Linked DNA regions of Gimesia maris. The protein of the gene in region 2 binds, or shares a complex with, the protein of the main gene of each other region. Links are inferred from orthologs where the notes say so. Each region holds a gene or a part of one and is shown on either strand. Other genes may lie near its edges.

Region 1 (6,220 bases), 870 kb from region 2 along the record:
GGAATTCGTATCTGCCTGGGAAGAAGGCAATCGCGACGATATCCTGGGGACTACAGATGGCGAGTTTAAAGATAGCCTGGAACAACTTCACCCGGCTTTCCTGGCAAAACTCTCCAATAAGGTCGCTGGTGAATCGAAAAGTTCCAAAAAGAAACGACCTGACGCTCAGTTGGATACGAACATTGCCATTATCCGACTGCCACGTCGCACAGGGGAAATGGTCATTTCCATGAAACTGAATGACGGAAAATGGAAAGCGACCGATGTTGCCGTCGAGTCTCGAGTGGATGGGCAACACATCGCTTCCGCCAAAAAACAGGCAAAAATGCTCCTGACCGTCAGTAAATTCCTTGATGCCTACAATCAGAATGATAAGAACGAACTGAAAAAATACTCGACGGGACAGTTTTTCAAAGGGGGGCTCGATTTTGCCGACCTGAAGCTGGCTGCATTACCCCATTCACAGGATGCTGCTGCAGACTACGAGTTGAAAATCGAAAACAACCTGGCTAACTTTGTGACCCAGAATAATGGTAAAATGATCAATTTATCTCTGGTCAGAGTTGAATCAGATGAAATCGATATTCCCGATAAATATCTAATTGAAGAAGTAACACTCTTCCAGGATCAGGGGAATCAACAGGTAACGTTGACATCGCTGTTCTCAACACGGGCAATCACACTGCTGTTCAGTGAAGCTCTATCGAAGCGGGATATGAAGATTCTGGACTTCAGTTCGACTCCCGATTTTTCCACCCGAGTCTGGAAACGAGTCGCCCCCCAACTGGTTGCTCAGTTGCCACTGGATGAAATCACGGAACCCGGCTTTGAGATCCTGGACATCCAGTTCAACGGTGCCATCACAAAAGTGTACGCTCGACAGGGGAATCTGCCAGTTACGTACATCTTGCGAGAACACCTGGGGCAACTGCTGGTTGACGACATTCACCTGGACCTGAAAGACCGTCCTGCATCGGTGAAAGCGACACTGGAGATGATGGTACGGGTTCAGAACTATGCCTTCTCAATGCACGAACAGAATATTCGAGACCTTCAGCGTCATTCCTCGCGCGACTTCAATGAGCTGGTCTGGCGACAGGTGGAACACGTTCCGCAGACAGCCTTCAACATCCCGGAACTCCTCATGTCCAATCTTGCCAGCCTCGAAATCAATGAAAATGAAGGCTACTCGCGAATCCAGCTGGGGAATAAAGAGCGGGGTGCGACTGTCCTGTTTATCAAACAGCAGGGACAGTATGTAGTAGACGACATCATGATCAACTCAGATTCCGCGGTCTCACGCTACCTTTCCACCAAAAAAGAACTGCGCATGTCAATGGCTGCCACTTCGGGCACATTGAAGCAGAATGCCGTGCAGGCAGCGTACACCATCTCGAACCAGAGTGATGCAGGGAATTCCACTTCTCCTCAACCTGTAACCGTTCCTGAGATTCAACCGGCGGCATTTGAGGTACCGCAGCAGGAACCTTAGAACTGCTCGGAGTTTTCCGACATTACATCGGAATTCAAATACCGAATGTGTTTATGAACGCTGACGTTGATACTTTGATACCGGGTTTTCAAATGCCCGGTATCAAACAGGTCTTCACGTAACAGTTCCAGGTCATCAGACCCTACTGCATTCGCGAAGATCCTGGAAAGATAGCTGACGCCCAGCCTGGAAGGCTGATAACGGTGTTCATCGTAGAAGGCCGGATGTAGAGTCCGCGGGTGAATTCCGCGCCAGGCATCCCGCAGTGAATTTCCGTTGATCGAACTGACATAAAAACCGCGTTGCTCATTCCACTGTAAAATTGCGACATAGTTATTCTGTCGCTGCACCAGCAAATCAACGGCTTTGCCCCCCAGTTGTGTTGCGTAGTGACGATCAAAACGGATCGGACGGCCGCCGCGTTGAGTATGCCCGATCTTTCGTGTGAAAGTTGCCTGTTTCGCAAGTTCATGCCTTTTGCGTGAGACAAAATAGTGATCCCCCAGTGATTCGATCAACATATTTTCCAGCACTTCTGCTGCACCACTGAATATGATATTGCCTGCCGGATCGACACTTTTCGAGATATCCCCCAGTCGTTTTCCTTCCTGATCACGTAATCCTTCGCCAATGACGATGACTACATTCTTCTGAGTTTCATAGAGATCGCGGACGCGACGCTCGAATCGTTCATAATCCAGTGGGACTTCAGGAATCAGAATAATGTCAGGCTGGCCATACGCTGCGCCCAATGCCAGGTAACCTGACTCGCGTCCCATGACTTCAATTATGGCAATTCTGCGATGACTTTCTGCGGTCGAACGAATCCGCTGGACCCCCTGCACACAGACATAGACGGCTGTTGCATAACCGGGAGTCGCAAAGTTGACGATATCATCCAGCTCCAGATCCTGTTTTCCAGGCATCTTGCGAAACTTGACTTTCTGAGTCTCAGGATTGACTTCGCGTATCCATTCATTGGGTTCGTCTGGATAATTGAGTCCCAGATCATTATCGATGGTTTTGGGTGCCAGGACACAAGGCATAAACTGCGAAATCGGCTGCATCCCGTTCAGGGTCCCATCCCCGCCAATGCAGATGAGCCCCTCGATCCCCAGCTGATCCAGCCGCTTTTTCACCAGCTGTAATTCTCCCGCATGAGATTCGTCAATATAGGTACGGGATGAACCGAGAATGGTCCCGCCACAGCGGGGGTCCAGCTCCGGAAGTGTTGAATACAGCGGATTCAATCGAATATGAGGGACGGTAGGATCGAGCAACCCCCCAAAGCCTTTAATAATACCGACAACCTGAACTCGGAGTTCATTGGCTCGTTCGACAGCCCCGAAGATCGTGGCGTTTAGAGCTGGCGTATCGCCACCTGCTGTTAAAAGTGCAATCCGACGCATCTCAATCCTTTCGTCACGCTGAAACGGGTACGCTATAAAAAAACTTCAGTGCTTCCTCTGAGGGGCCCCAAACAGATTTGCTTCCACTGCAAATGACTGGTTGAATTCCTATTTACGCTGGCAGGAGAATTGTGATAATGACTTACGATTCTTTGGCTGGTCATCTATTTTATCAGTGTTTGAACTTCACTGATATTCTGGCAAGGAATTATGATGGAGTTCAGTCGAGATTCCATGCCTATTTTAAAAATTCTTTCAAAAACGAAGTTTAACATCGTTCTTCGTCAGTTCCCTGACTTCTTGTTTTACCCAGTTTGCTTGAGTTTCGTGTTGTGCGAGGTGTCACATGAAATATGTACTTGGTTGTTTTATATCCGCGGTAATTGGTGGTCTGGTCGTAGCTTCATTAGAATCTCCCGGAGCCGTCATGATGTCGACTTCGGAGGCGCAGTCACCACCCCGGCTCTCAGGTCCACAAATCGTACCTCCAACACCATTAGTTACTGAGTCTCCCCGATCAACGGCTAATCAGACGCTGGCCGTTCCAGAAACGGTTCTGTTCAATCAGCGTGGGTTGTCCCCCGAAGAAGAGATTAACGTCAGTGTTTATGAAAAATTAAATAAAAGCGTTGTGCATATCACCACAAAGAGTACGAAGACAGATGGATTTTTCCTGTTGGAATATGATACAGAAGGAGCCGGCTCCGGAGCAATCATCGACCAGGCGGGACACATCCTGACGAATTACCATGTGATTGAAGATGCGCAACAGGTAAATGTGACTCTGTTCAACGGGAAATCTTACACTGCCAAGTTTGTGGGCGCTGATGCGATTAACGATATCGCCGTCATTAAAATTGAAGAGGATGCGGGTATTCTGAAACCGGTGACCATCGCCGATTCCAGCAAACTGAAAGTCGGACAGCGTGTGTTTGCCATCGGAAATCCCTTTGGCCTGGAACGAACCATGACCTGCGGAATCATTTCCAGTCTGAATCGCTCTCTGAAACTGCGAGGCAACCGTACGATCAAGTCGATTATTCAGATTGATGCCGCAGTCAATCCAGGTAACTCAGGAGGTCCCTTAATTAATTCGCATGGCCAGTTAATCGGAATCAACACCGCCATCGCCAGTAATACAGGTCAAAGTTCCGGCGTCGGGTTCGCGATACCTTCTAACCTGGTTTCGCGCGTGGTCCCCCAGCTTCTGACCCATGGCCACATGATTCATCCTGAAATCGGGATCCAACGTGTGTATGAAACCGAACAGGGACTGCTGGTCGCGAAACTGACTCCAGGCGGACCGGCGGAAACGGCAGGGATTCGCGGCCCCAAAATTGTCCGACAGAGAAGGGGACTGATCACGATTGAACGTGTTGACCGTGGTGCCGCTGACCTGATCGTTGCCGTTGACTCAAGACCTGTAAAAACAGCGTCTGATTTCCTGGACTACATCGAAAGTAAAAAGCCGGGTGACACAGTTACGGTATCCGTATTGCGCGGTAAAGAGCAGGCGCCTACGAAAATCTCGGTCACCCTCACAACAGGGCATACGAACCGGTAAATAAAAAAAGGCTTCCTGAATGCGATGTTCAGGAAGCCTTCCATGTGTCTACTCTGGAAGAGTATTAGTTCAATACAGGCTCAACGTTGATGCGTCGACCTTCGTTATCGAAGTAAACCTTGCCTTCCACCAGTGAAAAGATAGTGTAGTCGCGGCCCATGCCCACATTTTTCCCGGGGTGCCACTTCGTTCCACATTGACGGGCGATGATGTTTCCTGCCAGCACGCTTTCGCCGCCGAACTTCTTGATTCCGCGTCGTTGTGCTTGTGAATCACGACCGTTACGGCTGGAACCCTGACCTTTCTTATGTGCCATTAAATCATTCCTCAGGTAGCAAAAGTTGCCCCTGTACAGGAGCATTTTAAGAAAATACTGTTAATTGAGGCCGTATATTGGCGAATCCAGCCTGAACTTGCAAGAGATAATCCAATTTCTGGACAACTTCCCACTATTTTTTGATAAGAACCGGTTAAATTCTGATTCAGGGAGCAGGCTTCTCTTCCATGTTCAGTTCTTTTTTCATCTTTGCCGCAACTGCGGGATCGTCGGGTAGATAAACCCAGTAGGGTTTGCCTTTAGGCCGAAACTCCTGTTCCTGCTGGCCAAACTCATCGCCGGGGCGCCAGTACTGCTGTACCAGAGTCTTCCGCAGGGTCACGGTTTTTCCATCCGGTCCTTCAACATTTTTGTAGCCATTCGTGAGACCGGAAAACAGGACTGTGAAATAATCAGTCCCCGGATCAATGCCAGTCCAGAGACAGACCCCGTAAATGGCATTTTCTTCTTTAGAATCAGCCGGTGTTTCAGGAGGCAATTCTCCGATAATGTCGACAGCATTTTTAAATTGATGGCGTTCCCGCTGATTGATGATGAGTTCGGCTTCAGGAAGAATCTGATTGGGATAGATCTTCTGTTGTCCGTTATCATTTGTAATCAAGGTGATTTCCGGAACAAATAAAGGTGGCCCTGGTGGAGGAACCTCGGCGTTTTCCGGTGTGAACTCAGTGGTTGAATTCGGTCGTTCAATCGGACGCAGGACACATTTATAGACCAGGTACCAGACAAGGGTTTTCTCTTTCTTACCGGTAAGCGGGTCAGTCAGGTCCATCCGCACCATGCGCATGGGCTTGAATACCGCTTCCATGACCCACAGTGATTTCTGTGAGGCCAGTTCTTCACCCGTTGCCACCAGGTCCGGGCTGATCGAGAATCCACGATTCAACGTATTTTTCTGAGCGAATACCTGATTTCCCTGGGAAGTTAAAAACAGGCAACTGCAGGCAAAAACGGTCGCAAAAGAATATTTGAGTGATGGACGCATGAAATACCCCGGAATTACTCTTCTCGATCAGAATGGAAAGTGGTTTTGCAGACCACAAATGTATTAAAAGTATATCGTCTCTACCCTGGAAATTCCCACAGAGACTTTGCTGAAACAGGCTGAAAACCTGAAGTCCTGTCTCCAGCACCCGTAACCCGTGTCGAATGTACACACATAACGCCTGGCGGGGCATGGATTCAGTCTGGTGAGCCGGAAATGGCATTTTTGATATGATATTGACTATATCAGTGTCAGGAATGGAGGGTCAAGCTCTTGATTTAAGTTCTCACTGGAATCGGGCATGATTCCAACATAGCGCGTAGGTTCGCCACAGTTTTAATGACTGGCATGTCTTTTGAGAGAGGCCAGTATATCCGGAACCGTTCACAAACTGTTCGACGTGACAGCCCAGTGTCTCTGACAACAATGATTG
Region 2 (8,092 bases):
AACCGAACGGCAACAGCTATAAAGAACTCTGGCGTAACCCCACTAATATGATGACCCACTGGTCAACGACCATTCATCACGATGGATACCTGTATGGTTTCAGCGGTCGCCATGAGCGTGGCGCGACAATGCGCTGCGTGCGTCTGTCTGACGGCAAAGTAATGTGGGAGACCGACGGTGCTGCGGCTGTCATCGACAAAATCCAACGCAACACACTCACCGGTCAGTTCCTGTGGATCGATTCCGGTAAAACTGCCCCCTGGCCTTTATATGGACGCGGCTCTGCGATTCTGGCGGACAACAAGTTCATCGTCCTGGGAGAAAAAGGAACTCTGGCGATCGTCAAAGTAGATCCCAAAGAATTTCATGAAGTCTGCCGTACGTCATTTCCACAAATCAAATACCCGGCCTGGGCTGCCCCGGTACTCGCTCACAAAAAGCTGTACCTCAGAAGTGAATCACATCTGATCTGCCTCGACTTTGCCAAACAGCAGTCCAAAAAGAAAGAATAGGCGTTTAATCTGATTTCTCCGGCGTTAGCGACTTCAGTCTTCGTCTGCGGGATCCTGAGATGCCGTTACGCTCTCAGTGTTCTGCTGACTGACACTCTGATTCCAATGCGGACCCGTTAAAGCATCGAGTAGCTCAGAATAACTGGGACGACTTTCCCCATCTGTCAGTTTCAGACTGTCCGGCATGTTTTGGGGTTCGTCTCTGACGCGTTCGACATGCGCGCCCAGTGAAATCAGTTTCTCTTCGAGACGTTCATAACCGCGATCCAGATGATAAATCCGGCGAATAACGGTCTCCCCTTCCGCGGCGAGGCCAGCCAAAACCAGCGCGGCACTCGCACGTAAATCAGAGGCCATCACACAGGCACCACTTAAACGAGACACCCCATTCAAAATCGCACTGGCCGATTCCCTGCGGATATTTACCCCCATGCGTGCCAGCTCCGAGGCATGCATGAATCGATCCGGAAAGACCTTGTCAGTGACAATACTGATTCCAGGGACACACGCCAGCAATGACATCAATTGCGCCTGCACGTCTGTCGGAATGCCGGGATACGGAAGTGCTATGCAGTCAACCGACCGAAGTGGCTGCGTCACCCGCACCGTGACAGACTGTTTTTTTGCCGGCTGATCGGGAAACGCGAGTTGTACTGTCACGCCGATTTCCCTGAGTTTTTCAATCACAGCTGTAATATGATCGGGTCTGACCTCTTTCAAGCAGACATCGCCTCCCGTAATGGCAGCGGCAATCATTAACGTGGCTGCTTCAATGCGGTCCGGAATGACTTCATGTTTCACACCATTGAGTTGCTCCACACCCTCGATGGTCAGAAACGGTGTTCCCAGACCATCGATTTTTGCTCCCGCTGCATTCAGGAAATTACCGACGTCGACCACTTCCGGTTCGCAGGCCGACGATTCAATAGTGGTCGTCCCTTTTGCCAGGGCAGCCGCAACCATCACGTTACAGGTCCCCGTGACGGTACTCCCGAAGGCCCCCCCCAGGAAAATATTCGCGCCGCGCAACCGATCCGCCCGCGCGATGACATAACCACGGTCCACGCGGATTTGTGCCCCCAGCGCGGAGAGTCCTTTCAGATGTAAGTCAATCGGCCGGTCTCCGATATTGCATCCGCCCGGCAGTGAGACACAGGCCATACGACGTTTGGCCAGCAGAGGTCCCAGCACACAGACACTGGCCCGCATGCGTCGTACCAGTTCATAATCGGCGATACAGGATGTCTCATCCACAGTTTTAAGACGCAATGCACCATCCGGATCGCGGTTCACATCCATACCCAGGGAACCCAGAACCTGGGACTGTGTTTTGACGTCGACCAGGTCGGGGATAGAGTACAGGGTAGTTTCGCCTTCGCAGGCCATTGCCGCTGCCATCAGTGGTAACGCGGAATTTTTCGCACCACTGACAGAAACGCTACCCGAAAGCCGCTCGCCTCCGCGAACGATAAACATATCCATCCCTGGATCTCCTGTTGTAGATTAAACGTCGATTTGCTGACGCAGTATAGAAAATCCGTTCATTTTAAGATAGGCAATTTTTGCCCGATTATCACCCGGGCCCGCCCTGCCAGGTCCGCTTTCACCCTCACATTTGTGTATTCACCAGTCGCTTTAAACAGAGCCAGTAAATCAGCTTCCTGTTCCGGTGAGAACTCGAGCATCAATAACCCCTGGTCTTTTAAATAGCGTCCCGCCTCTTGAATGATCTTACGATAAAAATCCAGACCATCTTTCCCCCCTGACAAAGCCAGACGTGGTTCATGCTGCCTGACATCTTTTTCAAGCTGCTCGATTTCTGCATCCGGAATATAAGGTGGATTACTCACGATGATATCGAATAAGGTCCCAGGCGGAATCTGTTCGAAACAGTCACTGAGCAGGAACTGAATCTGGTTTGATAACTCATTGGAAGCGGCATTTTTCTGGGCGATTGCCAGCGCCGGTTCACTGATATCAGTTGCCTGGAATTTTGCATTGTGACAATTCGCAGCTGCTGAAATCGCGATGCAACCACTCCCGGTGCACAAATCCAGAATAAAAGGATTCGTGAGTTTCTGTGCCTCATCGACCAGTTCGATGACCAGCGTTTCGGTATCGGGCCGGGGAACAAGCACATTCTTATCGACATAAAAATCGAGTCCGAAAAATTCGCGATTCCCCACCAGGTAAGCCACCGGTTCAGAATTCGCGCGTCTCTGTACCAGTTGTCTCATCAGAGCGCGTTCCTGTTCTGTGACGACGTCTTCGTAATTCGTGTAGAGGCGAATCCGCTCACAGTTTCTTGCGTGAGCCAGCAGAACTTCGGTATCCAGACGCGGGGAATCGCTACCGTGTTTCTCTAAATGGGCAGTCGTCCAGTCCAGAATCCGACGAACTGTCCATGGTTCCGATGCAGCATCAGAAGTGCGATCCGGTGATGGTGAGTTCTCATTCACGGCACGATCCATCGTAGTGACAGCTAACCGATAATCGGTAGAAAGTCGAATTTATTTTTGTGAGCCGTCGCCCAGTAAACGCTCTTCTCGGTCAAACTGTAGCAGGGCACTGATGAGATCATTCAGGTCGCCCTGCATGATCTGATCAATTTTGTAAAGGGAAAGGTTGATGCGGTGGTCCGTCACGCGGCCTTGCGGAAAATTGTATGTTCGTATGCGCTGGCTGCGGTCACCCGAGCCAATTAACGTCCGACGCTGGTCAGCTCGTTCATCGGCTGCCTTCTGCTGCATCTGTTCCAGCACGCGACTTCGCAGCACGCGCATGGCCTTGGCTTTATTTTTGTGTTGACTTTTTTCATCCTGGCACTGCACCACGGTGCCTGTCGGCAAGTGAGTGATCCGCACGGCGCTTTCCGTTTTATTCACTTTCTGTCCGCCAGGACCACTCGCGTGGAACGTATCGAGGCGAATATCATCCGGCTTGATATCAACTTCCACTTCACTGGCTTCAGGAAGTACGGCCACCGTAGCAGCACTGGTATGCACGCGGCCCTGTGTCTCTGTCTCGGGAACACGCTGCACGCGGTGTCCTCCACTTTCAAACTGCAAGCGGTGATAGGCACCTTCACCGGCAATCGAAAACGTGACTTCCTTCAAACCACCCAACTCGGTGGCGCTCATGTTTAACACTTCTGTTTTCCAGCCCTTTTGCGCTTCCACAAAGTGCATATACATGTCGAAGAGTTCGCGTGCAAACAGAGCCGCTTCATCGCCGCCGGCTCCAGCTCGAATTTCCATGATCAAGCCGCCACGCGTGATAGAATCGCCGGCTACCACCAGGTCTTCCAGTTCTTTAATATGCTTCTCGTGCTCTTCACAGAGTTCGTCCAGTTCTTTCTGGGCGTATTCTCTGGCAGCAGGATCAGTCTCTTCTTCCAGCATCTCCCGGGCAACCTCAATGTCTTCGGCACGGGTATTAAACTCGCGGACTGCTAACGCAACCTTCGCCAGGCCGCCGTACTCTCGCTGGATTTCAACCAGCTTACTCGTATTAGCCAGAACTTCCGGATCCTGGAGTTCTTTTTCCAACTCCTCATAACGATCCAGTTTGACCTGCAGGGTGGGAAACTTCATTTACCCAAATCCACGTAAAAGACTGTCTGTGGTGTTTGGTTTGACTTTCAACTCTCTGTTGAAATACAAACCCAGACATTAAAAATAGAAAAGCGACGACCATGCATTAAACGAGGCTCATACGGATCATCCGTAGAGCCTCAGTTTTAGACAATAGATAATTGTGCTACTTGTCTTCTTTTTTGTCGCCTTCTTCTGCACCTTTGCGTTTGTCCCAGTTGTATTTCTTCTGGAATTTTTCCACACGACCAGCACTGTCAACAAACTTCATCTTACCGGTGTAGTAAGGATGAGATTTGGAACTGATTTCCACTGCCACCAAAGGGTAAGTGTTACCATCTTCCCATTCCACTGTAGTTTTAGAAGTGGCTGTTGACTGGATGAGGAATGAATCACCTGTTGAAGTATCCTTAAATACAACAGGATGATAGTCGGGATGAATGTCTTTTTTCATTTTCTCAGCTTCTTTATTACCTGAAAACCTTAATCGATTTCACAGACTGTCCGCTGCCAGTCTTGTGGATCGGGACTCCGAAAGCACTTCTTGCCGTGTGCTGTCCCTGACTCTGCTTTATTACCGATGCCAACCATCGAACTGCTTTGCCGGAATGATCCCTCAAACGAAACCGTCTGAGTCCTCAGATTCCTAAAATTAGAAAACAAAACAGCTTATAGAAATATCTGCTTCATGAAACATCACAGTTTACGTTCCTCTGCACGAATGAGCAAGCGCAAAGGCCCCCGGCCATAAAATCCCGCAACTCGTTTAATAAACATAACATACAGCTATCCCAGACCTTCTGATTTTTAACAATTCGCGCAATTTTTCATTTTTTCCTGACCTGGACTCTCATCTGCAGGCTCTCATTTGAAATCATCTCAAGAAGAACGGTCCATTACAGGAGACTTGTCCGGTCACACTGTTCCCTTTTCAGCAGTTGGGCTCAGGACTCTGTATCTGTTTTGAAAATCAAATGTTAAGTAACTTGGCCTGCCGCAGTTGACTGTTTAGAGTTAGATAAAAACAAGGGCTGTCGTCCCCAGTTACATATCAATTCGCTCAGGAACAACATTATGGATCATCCTTTAAACTGGAATAGTCAAAACCTGACACATGGCTGGCAACGGGGAGTCACCGCTTTTTATTACGGGTTAGGCTTTTCGGATCAGGATTTCGACAAGGCCCAGATCGGGATTGGCGTGCCACTCTTGGATGGCAACCTCTGTAATGTGCATGCTTACGATCTTGCGAAAGTAATTGCACAGGGATGTCAATCCGCTGACATGATCGGTCTTCCTTTTGGAGTTCCCGCCGTCAGTGACAACATCACCCAGGGACAGGAAGGAGGCAACGCCAGTCTCCCCTCTCGGAATATGATCGCCAACGCGGCCGAATGCGTCGTGAGTGCTCATTCGTATGATGCCCTGATTGGCCTGCATAATTGCGATAAAAACGGACCGGGCTTCGCCATGGCATTGGCACGACTCAACTATCCGGGACTGGTCGTCAGTGGTGGCAGTATCATGCCCGGCTGCCACAAAGGACAGGACATTTCGATCCTCGACGTCTACGATTCCCAGGCAGCTGCAGCAGTCGGCGCGATGGAAGAAGAAGAAGCGGACCAGATTCTGAAAACCGCCTGCCCGGGCCCGGGGGGATGTGGTATCGCCGCTTCTTTCAATACCTGGGGCATCGCGCTCGAAGCCATCGGCCTTATGCTCCCGTTCAGCAGTTCCACGCCGGCCATTGATAATGCAAAAAAAACAGAATGCCTCAATGTCGCCTCTGCCGTGCGAAATCTCCTGCAGAAAAATATCCGGCCGCGCGACATCCTGACCCGCAAAGCATTTGAAAATGCAGCCGCCACCATCGCGGCCGTCGGCGGCTCCACGAATGGAATCCTGCATCTGCTCGCGCTGGCACGAGAAGCGGAAGTCGAATTTTACCTGCAGGACATTCAGGAAATTCTTCGAAAAACGCCCGTGTATTGCAGTTTTGCACCACGCGGCAAAAAAACCATGGTCGACCTGCATCACCTGGGTGGCACACCGGTCCTCATGAAACACCTGCTCAAAGCAGGCATCATCGATGGCAGTTGCCTGACTGTAACCGGCAGAACCCTGGCGGAAAACCTGGCAGAAATCGGCGATGTCCCCACGAACCAGGAACTGATCGCTTCGCTCGATCAACCGTATAAAACTTACGCCGACATGCAGATCTGCTTTGGCAATCTGGCACCGGGAGGCATTGTCTTTAAAGTTTCCAGCATGCAGGAATCACATTTCACGGGAACCGCCTGCTGCTTCGATGAAGCGAAAGGCGTAGTCGATGCCGTCGAAGCAGGTAAGATCAAACCCGGCAGTGTCATCGTACTACGAAACCTGGGTCCGGTCGCATCAGGCATGCCTGAAGTACTTGTCGCGACTGCCGCTCTGACGGTACCGGAACTGGATGGCAAAGTGGCATTCATTTCGGACACACGTGTCTCCGGTGTTTCACACGGTGCCATCGGCGTGCATTGTTCTCCCGAAGCGGCAGTCGGAGGTCCGATTGGTCTGATTCAGGATGGTGACCAGATCTCGTTCGATCTGCTTAAAGGAGAAATCAGCGTTGATGTCTCCGACCAGGAATTTCAGCAACGCCGAGTGAAAAAACCACTTCAACCCGTCAGACATTCCCGCGGCTATCTGGCTGATTTTTCAGCCACCACCTCACAGGCACATCATGGCTGTGTGAGTAAAGCCCTGCTGCCGGACTGCGAATAACCCCGGAACCCCAACTTAAATACAAGGGAACCAGAAATCATGTCAGCCCCCGATTCCTTTCCAGAGGATCTTTACCAGACATTATCTGACTTTCAGCAAACCCATCTATTGACCTGGTGGAACGACCTGAGTCAACAGGAACAAGCCAGTCTCTCAGCACAGATCCAGGCGATTAATTTCAAGCAGATCCAGCGGTTGTATGCCCCTGAAGAGACAACTCAAAAGGCAGAATCGCCGGCACAGAAAGCGGAACGCGCCACGCGTCCGGCGACTGTAGTCCGACTGGAAGATCGCTGTTCGTCTCCCTCTGAATCGGAAGAGGCAACGAAACGTGGCCAGAAACTGCTGGCAGCAGGCAAAGTCGGGGCGATCCTGGTTGCAGGCGGTCAGGGTTCCCGTCTGGGCTTCAGCCATCCGAAAGGCATGTTTCCCATCGGGCCCGTCAAACAGACTTCCCTGTTTCAGATTCTGGTGGAACAGTTGCGTGCCCGCGCACGACAGGCAGGAAAGCCGATCTGCTATTTCATCATGACCAGCGATGCCACTCATGATGAAACCGTGGAATATTTTCAGCAGCATCAGAATTTTGGTCTGGCGGATGGCGAACTCTACTTCTTCAAACAGGGTACGATGCCCGCTGTCGATGCGGATTCCGGGCAAATTCTCCTGGAAGAAAAACACCGCATTGCCGTCAGCCCGGACGGACATGGGGGCATGCTCGCAGCCCTCAAGAACAACGGTATGTTTGACGTGATGCGGGAAAAAGGAATCGACACACTCTATTACCATCAGGTCGACAACCCGACTGCCATCGTCTGCGACCCCGAGTTCCTGGGTTATCATCAGACGGCAAATGCAGACGTATCAGTCAAAGTGGTGTCAAAACGCGCACCCGATGAAAAAATGGGGATCGTCTGCGATGTGGACCAAAAAACCCAAATCATCGAATACAGCGATCTGCCCGACCATATCTCTGAACAAACGGATGATGACGGCAAGCTGCTGCACTGGGCAGGCAGCACGGCAATTCATATCTTCAACCGGGATTTTCTGGAGCAGATCGCCAACGACGATGCACGCCTTCCGTTTCATCAGGCGAATAAAAAAGTGCCGTACATTGATGCGTCGGGGACCCAGGTCGCTCCTGCAGAGCCCAACGCCATTAAGTTTGAACGGTTTATCTTTGATGTGCTGCCTGAAGCAGAGACCGTACTGGTCTAT

What was found. Proteins that work in one complex are often made in the same cells at the same time.
Region 1: GmarT_RS17360 (region 2) and rpmA share a complex: the UniProt entries of both Escherichia coli proteins name them as parts of the 50S ribosomal subunit. The link is inferred for Gimesia maris from one-to-one orthologs.

The regions. Positions count from the first base shown.
Region 1 is NZ_CP042910.1:3,877,203-3,883,422, reverse strand. The notes cover bases 3,156-5,923. They hold rpmA (50S ribosomal protein L27), read right to left. Parts: upstream 4,782-5,923; coding sequence 4,530-4,781; downstream 3,156-4,529. Other genes in these bases: GmarT_RS14405 (hypothetical protein), read right to left, coding at 4,948-5,787; GmarT_RS14415 (S1C family serine protease), read left to right, coding at 3,248-4,465. In the rest of the region: GmarT_RS14425 (hypothetical protein), read left to right, coding at 1-1,492; GmarT_RS14420 (6-phosphofructokinase), read right to left, coding at 1,489-2,901.
Region 2 is NZ_CP042910.1:4,745,536-4,753,627, forward strand. Bases 2,916-5,895 are described here. They hold GmarT_RS17360 (type B 50S ribosomal protein L31), read right to left. Parts: upstream 4,560-5,895; coding sequence 4,272-4,559; downstream 2,916-4,271. Other genes in these bases: prmC (peptide chain release factor N(5)-glutamine methyltransferase), read right to left, coding at 2,916-2,971; prfA (peptide chain release factor 1), read right to left, coding at 3,023-4,105; ilvD (dihydroxy-acid dehydratase), read left to right, coding at 5,180-5,895. Also shown: GmarT_RS17340 (outer membrane protein assembly factor BamB family protein), read left to right, coding at 1-512; murA (UDP-N-acetylglucosamine 1-carboxyvinyltransferase), read right to left, coding at 546-1,994; more of prmC, read right to left, coding at 2,054-2,915; more of ilvD, read left to right, coding at 5,896-6,871; GmarT_RS17370 (UTP--glucose-1-phosphate uridylyltransferase), read left to right, coding at 6,911-8,092.